2 regions of the Fontibacillus forbon genome follow, and region 2 is predicted to be linked to the other one. Evidence: riboswitches for the same ligand, from Rfam matches in the RefSeq annotation. Region 2 holds a riboswitch; the other holds the start of a gene.
The links. Region 2 has a riboswitch for cyclic di-AMP ahead of ACLB09_RS22025 (TrkH family potassium uptake protein). Riboswitches for the same ligand answer to the same signal wherever they lie in the genome.
Positions count from the first base shown of each region.

Region 1: another riboswitch for cyclic di-AMP. It lies ahead of ACLB09_RS05005 (3D domain-containing protein); the one in region 2 lies ahead of ACLB09_RS22025 (TrkH family potassium uptake protein).

Region 1 covers NZ_JBKGFV010000001.1:1,084,939-1,089,400, reverse strand. The annotation lists gene ACLB09_RS05020 (dihydroorotate dehydrogenase) at 1-808, opposite strand, end outside; gene ACLB09_RS05015 (dihydroorotate dehydrogenase electron transfer subunit) at 805-1,500, opposite strand; gene ACLB09_RS05010 (polysaccharide deacetylase family protein) at 1,679-2,533, shown strand; gene ACLB09_RS05005 (3D domain-containing protein) at 2,588-3,271, opposite strand; cyclic di-AMP (ydaO/yuaA leader) riboswitch at 3,280-3,455, opposite strand; gene ACLB09_RS05000 (amino acid ABC transporter ATP-binding protein) at 3,631-4,353, opposite strand; gene ACLB09_RS04995 (amino acid ABC transporter permease) at 4,340-4,462, opposite strand, start outside.
Region 2 covers NZ_JBKGFV010000006.1:184,818-189,279, forward strand. The annotation lists gene ACLB09_RS22020 (potassium channel family protein) at 47-709, opposite strand; gene ACLB09_RS22025 (TrkH family potassium uptake protein) at 723-2,000, opposite strand; cyclic di-AMP (ydaO/yuaA leader) riboswitch at 2,125-2,285, opposite strand; gene ACLB09_RS22030 (CPBP family intramembrane glutamic endopeptidase) at 2,574-4,289, shown strand; gene uvrC (excinuclease ABC subunit UvrC) at 4,258-4,462, opposite strand, start outside.

The DNA of each region.
Region 1 (4,462 bases), on a different contig from region 2:
AGGAGGCCCCCGCCATGATGAATTCGATGATATCCTCGGCGCTGGAGATGCCTCCCATGCCCATTACGGGAATGGTGACCGCCTTGCTTACCTGGTGCACCATACGCAGCGCGATCGGCTTGATCGCAGGGCCCGAGAGACCGGCATACAAATTATCAAATACGCTGCGGCGCTTATAGATATCGATTTTCATGGCTGAAAAAGTATTAATCAAAGAAACGCCATCCGCCCCCTCCTGTTCGCACATTGCAGCCATGCCTACAATATCTTCGGCGTTCGGGGAGAGTTTGATGACGAGCGGCAGCGAGGTGACCGCACGGATTTCCCGAACCACTTCCCTGGCCGTTTCAGTCTTGATGCCGTAAGCCATGCCGCCGGCTTTCACGTTAGGGCAAGAGATGTTCAACTCGATCATATCGACGGCCGTACGTCCCGCTTTTCTTCTGGCAGCCGCGTCTTCCTCGATCAAAAGAGCGCCATCCACGTAATCCTGCATGCTATTTCCGCCCAAATTAAGGATCCGCGCCGTATCCAGTTGCTCCCACCTCGGACACTCATCGCGTAAAAATGCCGGAATGCCGGGATTTTCAAGTCCGACACTGTTCAGTAACCCTGAAGGAGTCTCATAGACGCGTAGTCCGGAATTCCCTTCCTTCGGGTGAAGCGTAAGCCCTTTGCCGGAAATGCCGCCAAGCATGTTTAAATCATAATATTTGCCATACTCTTTGCCGAATCCAAACGTCCCGGAAGCCATCACGACCGGATTTTTAAAGTGCACACCAGCGATTTTACAGGACATGTCCATCATGACAACACCACCTCTTCCGCTCGAAATACGGGGCCGTCGGCACAAGCCTTTTTACGGCTATCCTTGCACTTGACGCTGCAAACGAGACATGCGCCGATACCGCAAGCCATCCGGTTTTCCAGCGACACATAAACCTGCGCTTTCGTTCCCGAATGGATCTGCTCCCGCTGCACGGCTTCGAGCATCTTATGCGGCCCGCATGTATAAATAGTGTCGTAAGCGTTAAAATCGACCTTGTTCAAAATCACGCCGCCAATATCCACGACGACCTGCCCCGTTGTTCTGCCGCGGAATTCTTCTACCATATATGGCTCTTTGCTGAAGCCAAGATAGACATCGGCATCGGGTATTTGCTCCAAGGCATAATAAAACGGAGCGATTCCAATCCCTCCGCCAACGAATGCCGTCTTCCCGGCCGGTTTAGAAAAGCCGTTGCCCATCGGCCCTTCCAGGTTAATCCGGTCGCCTGCTTTCAGCCTGGAGAACAGCTCCGTCCCTTCTCCGGCAACGAGATACAGAAACTCTATCCTGTCTTCCGTTATATCAAATATACTCAACGGCCTGGAGAGCAGAGGATAACGATCCCAAGCCCGCAGCATATAAAATTGTCCCATATTCCCGGCGAAATTACCTGCCACCGCAAGCCGGTATACCCCCGCCGCAACCTGCTCGTTAATCAAAACTTCCGACATACTTTTCTCTCCTCTCTAGTAAAACGCCCATCGCTTTGCTTTATGCTTCATTATAAGATGCAATTTTTCAGCCCTTCGAGTCTGTGACGAATGTCACAATCAAACCGCACATAACTTCGGGAAATCCTGGGCATACCTAAGCTTATTACGGTTTCCGGGTAAAGGAGAGGTTTTTACTATGTTCAGAACAGTCAAACAGCGGTTAAGGGCCGCAGGAGCCGCCTTGATCATGACGGCTTTGTTCTTTTTTGCACTCTGCCCGGCCCCCGGAGCCGCAATGCCCCTGAAGACGACAGCGAAGCTCATAGCCGCCTCAAAGATGATAGAGCCCGATGAAGCCAAACCTGCCGGCGTCACGGCAGAAAAGGGCACAAAGCCGCTAAACTTAGGGGAACTGCGGCGGAAGTATTCCGAAACATTCAAATTCCGGGGGCCGGAAGTAAAGCAGGTCGCGCTGACCTTCGACGACGTTCCCGATCCGCGGTTTACTCCGCAAGTGCTCGATGCGCTCCGCAAAGAGGATGTCAAGGCCACTTTTTTTGTCGTCGGCCACCGGGCTAAAAAATACCCGAATCTGCTCCGCAAAATCCATCAGGAAGGTCACATCATCGGCAATCACTCTTATAGTCATCCCCAGTTTAAAAACAGGTCCCTGAAACAATTTCAAAATGAAATCCTCCGGACCGAAAAGATCATTGCCAACGTTATCGGTTACCGACCGAAACTGATACGTCCTCCCTACGGAGAAATCAACGAGGAGCAAATCAAGTGGGCGAAGACACACGGCTATACGATCGTAAACTGGAATGTAGATTCCCTTGACTGGAAGGGGCTTAATGCGGAAAAAGTGAAACAGAACGTACTTCAAGCCCTCGGTCCGGGATCCATCGTACTCCAGCATGCCGGCGGCGGCACGGGATCCGATTTATCCGGAACGATCCAGGCCTTGCCCGACATTATCCGGTCTCTAAAAACGCAAGGATACCATTTCGTAACGCTTCCCGAGTTATTGCATACCCCGAAATACAAATAAGAAACAAACTAAAAAGCAGCTTCCGAAACGGAAGCTGCTTTCGTTGACTTAAATTTATTCGATAACGTAAAGCTTGACGTCCTGATATCCAAATTGGCTAACCGACTGCTGACTGCCCGGAATGAAAATATCGATGCGATTGCCTTTAATGGCCCCACCCTGGTCGGTTGCGGTCGCTACAAAGGCATTCTTCGGCAAATTGGCATGGGAATGTCCCGTCACCAATACTTTTGTGCCCATTGGAATTACTTTGGGATCTACCGCAATCGTACCCAGCTGCAGCGGTTCACCGAAATAATCCACCGCTCCCCACTTGCCATTCTCGCTGGCAGCGGATGAATAAGCCGTTGCTTTGACGTCGATCGTTTTGGAATAGGCGAAAGATTTGCCCCAAGCTTCAACAACCTTGTCGGACGTTGAGACTTTCAAAGCAGACAAAGTTTGCGGGTTTTGCGTTTCGTTTGCGCTGGCGGAAGCCATCGAAACCAAGGCGTTCGATCCGGTTCCCGGTATGACGATATCCAAGCCGCCATAAATGTTAGTCGCTTTAATACTCGGATTTGCGCTGATCAGCTTGTTCAAATCGACGCCGTACTTCTTGGCGAGAATGTAGAAGGTGTCTCCCTCCTTCGCTTTATGTACCGAATCCGCATGAACAGGAATAGTTTGTAATGCTCCTGCCATACCTACTGCAATGATTGCCGCCTTGAAGGCAAGTGCCATGTTCTTATGTTTGATCATGATGTTCCTCCTTTTACTTTCGCCTGCGGAGTTAGTTGTCGGGTTCGGGAAAAAAGGATTGGTTCCCTGCGTCGTTTCTTACGCTTCACCCCAAGAACGCTGTCCACGGTTCAAGTCTGACAGCATTTCGGTAAATCGTCCCCCGCACCTGCGCCATGGCAGGTTTTGGCCTAATCAATATATCACAATTTTGTAACCAAAAGGCGATGAAAATGTTTCCATACTACAAAAAATGGCGGGATGACAACGAAATTCGATCGTCATTCCGATGACAATTTAGTAAGAGGATGGATCAATTACAACAGCAAAAAACCGCCGGTCATCCTATTCCGGCGGTTTTAGTGTTATTGATAAGATTACAGCACTTTGCTGAGAAAATCTTGAGTACGCTGATGTTTCGGCGCACCGAACACATCCTGGGGCGTACCTTGTTCCATTATGACGCCCTGATCCATGAACAGGATCCGATCGCCCACTTCGCGGGCAAAGCCCATTTCGTGCGTGACGATCACCATGGTCATGCCTTTGTCGGCAAGGTTCTTCATGACGTCCAGCACTTCGCCGACCATTTCGGGATCCAGCGCTGATGTCGGCTCGTCAAACAGCATGACGTGGGGCTCCATCGCCAGCGCGCGGGCAATGGCGATCCGCTGCTTTTGTCCGCCGGACAGCTGCGAAGGATAAGCGTCCCGCTTGTCTTCCAATCCGACCGTCCGCAGCAAATCCATAGCAAGGATTTCCGCTTTGCCCTTCTCGGTTTTCTTCACGCGGATCGGCGCCATCGTAATGTTGTCGATCACGCTTTTGTGGGGAAATAAATTGAACTGCTGAAACACCATCCCCATTTTTTCCCGGGTTTTATTGATGTCGTGGCGTTTCTCGGTAATCGATTGACCCTCAAATGTGATTTCGCCTTCAGTCGGCTCCTCCAGCAGGTTCAGGCAGCGCAGAAATGTACTCTTGCCCGAGCCGCTGGGCCCGATAACGACAACGACCTCTCCTTTGGCGATTTCCAGGTCGATGCCCTTCAGTATGTGAAGCTGACCGAACTTTTTATGCAAATTTTTAACGGTGATCACTAGCTCTCAACTTCCTTTCGAACAGACCCAGAATGCGGGACAATGTGAATGTCAAAATAAAGTACATGATAGCAACAATCAGATAAGGCGTCATGCCGTCATAAGTAAT
Region 2 (4,462 bases):
AGTCACACTCCAACCGTTTATCAAAATCAAAGATCAATAATAAAGATCATTCGTTGATGATTGCTTCAAATTCCTCAATGTTTTTCTTTGCTCCGATAAGAACCATAATGTCGCCTTGCGTCAGATGATCCATCGCCGTCGGCGCGATAATGACTCCACTCTCCCGGTGGATAGCCACAATGCTGCACCCGAACCGGGCTCTCGGGTTCAGATCACCCACGTTTTTCCCATTCAGGCATTCAGGCACTCTAAGTTCTACGATGCTATATTCTTTGGAAAGCTCAATGTAATCCAGCAGGTTCGGAGTCACAAGCTGATGGGCGACGCGTACCCCCATATCCCTCTCGGGAAAAATGACCCGGTCAACGCCCAATTTTTCCAGCGCCCGGCCATGGAGAACGGAAATCGCCTTGGCCACAACCGTCTTGATTCCAAGATCTTTGAGAAGGATGGTGGAAAGAATGCTCATTTGAATATCATCTCCGATCGCCACAATGCCGCAATCGAAATTCCGTACGCCTAACGATTTCAGCACTTCCTCATCCGTCGCATCGGCAACTACGGCATGCGTAAGACGATCGTTCCACTCTTCGACCACTTCCTCGCTCCGGTCCACGCCCAGAACCTCATAACCGAGGTTCATCAGCTCAAGCGCCAGACTGGAACCGAAACGCCCCAGTCCGATCACTACAAACTGCTGTGTTTTCATGTCGCTTTTCCCCTTATCCTATAATCATTTTGCCTTCGGGATGTCTATACAGTTCTTTACCCTTCTTCGGTCCGAGCGCATAAGCCAATGTCAAAGGCCCGAGCCGTCCGGCAAACATGGTGAAGCTGATAATGATTTTTCCGATGAGCGTCAGTTTCCCCGTGAGTCCCATCGTAAGCCCTACAGTCCCGAATGCGGACGTCGTCTCGAACAGAATGCTCAGGAAACTGGCGTCTTCCGTCGTCGACAGGACCATTGCTACGGCAATGACCAGAAATAAGGCCAACATCGTGATCGTTACGGCCTTGAATATCCGCTCCTGGGCCAAACGGTAACGGAACAGCACCAGGTCCGAACGGCCGCGGATCATCGAGATCACCGCTCCGACAAGGATCGTGAAGGTCGTCGTCTTGATGCCGCCTCCGGTCGAACTCGGCGAAGCCCCGATAAACATCAGGATGATCATAAAGAATTGAGTGGCCTGTCTAAGCCCGCCGATGTCCAACGTATTGGCCCCCGCGGTTCTGGGCGTCACCGACTGGAAGAATGAGCCCCAGATTTTCCCGCTCCAGTTCAGCGGCTCCAGGGTTTTGGAGTTCGTGAACTCGAATACGAAAATAACGAGCGCTCCGACCAGAATCAAGGCGGTAGTCATGGACAAAACCACTTTGGAATGCAGCGATAACTTACGGCGGCGCCGGAATTCGATCAAGTCGGATAGGACGATAAAGCCGATCCCCCCGGAAACGATCAGGAACATCGCTACGAAGTTAACGATCGGGTCATTGACATACTGGGTCAAGCTGCGATATTCGCCGAACAAATCAAAGCCAGCATTGTTGAACATGGAGACTCCATGGAAAATGCCGTAGTACAGCGCCCGGCCGAGCGGCATGTCGAAAGACCAACGGATGGCGAACAGCAGTGCCGCGCCGCTTTCGATGATCAGCGAGTACATCAACACTTTCCGGATCAAACGGACGATGCCTTCCATCGTATTCTGATTCATGGCCTCCTGAAGCAGAAGCCGGTCTTTCAGCGAGATTTTCCGTTTAAATACGAGAGCGAACAAGGTGGCCATCGTCATGAAGCCGAGCCCGCCAACCTGGATGAGCAACATGATGACAACCTGGCCGAACGTCGAAAAATACGTACCTGTATCCACTACGACGAGCCCGGTTACGCAGGTTGCCGAGGTCGCGGTGAAGAAAGCGTCGATAAAAGGAAGCGATTCTCCGGTCGTACTTGAAATCGGCAGCATCAGAAGCAGGGCACCGACCAGGATAATCATGGCGAACCCCAGTACTAAAACCTGGGGCGGAGAGAACTTGATCCATTTGGATATCAACGCGGTCACCTCATTACCAATTTTGGGCAAAAAAGAAAAAAGCACTGGAAATCCAATGCCTTTTGATTGGTCCCTGCTGCAAAGGCCTACGAGGTTAGCTGACGGATTCGGGCTTGCGCGGTCTGCCCTATTCGCTCTTTCACCAGGTCCGGGACCCGTGAAACAGACGAAATTCACCCCTAAATATCGGTTCCCCCGTTTTCGGTAGAAATTCGGCCACTATATAAATTTCATTTGTTTTCATTTCATTTTCGTCAAATTGGATTATAAGCCTTATTCCCTTCCACCACAAAGGTTTAATTGGATGAAATAGCTCGATAATAACCTAAAAGGAAGGAAACAAGCCGCAGGTTGAAGCCTTCTCTAAGCTATGCTTGAGTTTGCCGTGGTTATTGCGTCTTTTCATGAAATTATCCTCATCTCTGGCGCCGCGAACTCCCCTGTGTTATCTTTACTTTGATGTAGATGTGCCGAAAACATACAGTTTCACAAAAAATCGTTAAAAGGAGTTTTTGCATGGATTCCTACTCAAAACCGCAGACGCGAAGGATGAAAACCCGGACGTTATGGATACTTGCCGCCATCGGGCTGATCGTCTTTATTCTGCTTCAAATCGTTCCCGCTACCGACTCTGAAACCCTGCAAATGGAGCAGTCAGCCGAGTTGATCACCAAAGCACAGGCCGAGGAATCCGCGGCCAAGTTCGCGGAAACCACGCTCGGTTTGTCCGGTCCTTTCGACGACGCGCTGGTTACTTATGAAACGCGTGCCGATATATACGGATATCTAACCCGAGAAGACCTGATGGTTGACTATCTGAAAAAATATGAGAAGCAATTTCCATATGACATCTTCCAGGTCCGGTTTAAAAAGCCCGGCGGGCTTCTAAGCTCTTTAACGGTCGATGTCCATATGACGACGGGCAAAGTTGTCGGCTTTAAGGAAATTCCCGAGACCGGGTTTCCGGGCTTGGGGATTAGCGATTCATCTGACGCCGTTTCCGCAAATTCGGGAGTAGAGGGCCTTACCTGGGAGGAAAAGCTGGCGTTGGCCCATCCTTATTTGAAGTCGCTCGGTTACGGCGACGATACCCAGCTGGTTGTCGATGAAACCCCGGCGGGCTTGGCGTTAACGGTCACGGGCTATGAAGCCGGACAATCCAATGCGCAAATCGATATCGTTTTCTACGAAGGCAAAGTCTCGGGGATCGAGAGTTACTTTACCGTTCCGCAAAGCCATACGGATTACGTTAAAGGCCAAACGACGATCGCCAATTGGCTGACTTATGCCGGCTACGCTTTATTGACTTTTGTACTGGGAATATTGGCTATCGTTTATAGCGCGTTGACCAAGGTACATACTTCATTCAAGCGGGGAATATTACTTTCTTCCATATATTTCGTAATTTCCATGGGCTCGGCGATCAATATGCTTCCTTATTTCGAAAAAGAAGGATTAAGCGGCCCACTGCTGATCTTTGGGCTTTTGTTCCAGGGGGGCGTTACTTTGGTGCTTGCCGGTTCGGTGTATTTCTCGCTGGTCGGTGGCGACGGGCTCTGGCGTAAACAAGGGATTAACCTATGGGGCCGGGCCAAAGAGCAGGGTTATGGACGACACGTCCTGACTTCCATGGCCGATGGCTATGCCTGGGCGCTTATCTTATTGGGCGTTCAGTCGGTAATCTTCTTTATTCTGGAAAAAACGATCCATATGTGGTCCACCACGGACGCATCCCAATCGCCTTATAATATGGTTTATCCCGTTCTGCTTCCTTTGCTCGCCTGGGTGGCAGGCATCGGGGAAGAGGCCGTATACCGGCTGTTCGGAATTCCGATGTTGAAAAAAATGTTCCGCAGCACGCTCGTCGCGAGCGTCATTACTACGCTGATCTGGGCATTCGGCCACACGCTGTATCCGATCTATCCGGTCATCTCCCGTCCGATCGAACTATTGATCATCGGGTTGCTGTTCAGCTTCATTTTCCTGCGTTACGGATTTATCGCCGTTCTCTTCTCGCATGTCATCTTCGACAGCATTCTGATGTCGCTGAGCATCATGTTTACGGGCGGAACGGTAAATATCGCCGCAGGCATATTCTACATCGCATTGCCGGCGATCGTCGCCTATGTGATCTACCTGTTCAATCCTCCGGGTAAGGAACGACCGCCCGTTCCATCGCAAAAGAAAGAGGAGCCGTTGTTCACGACTCCTCATCCCGAAGGGCATTTATAATCTCATTGGCAAGCTTATCGCCGATAGAAAGAGGCCGAAAGTCTTCGACGGAGGCCTCTTTCATTTTTTTAAGCGAACCGAAATGCTTCAATAACGCTTTACGGCGTTTTTCCCCGATCCCGGGGATCGAGTCGAGGCGCGAAGCCACCATCGATTTGGCCCGCTGCTCGCGG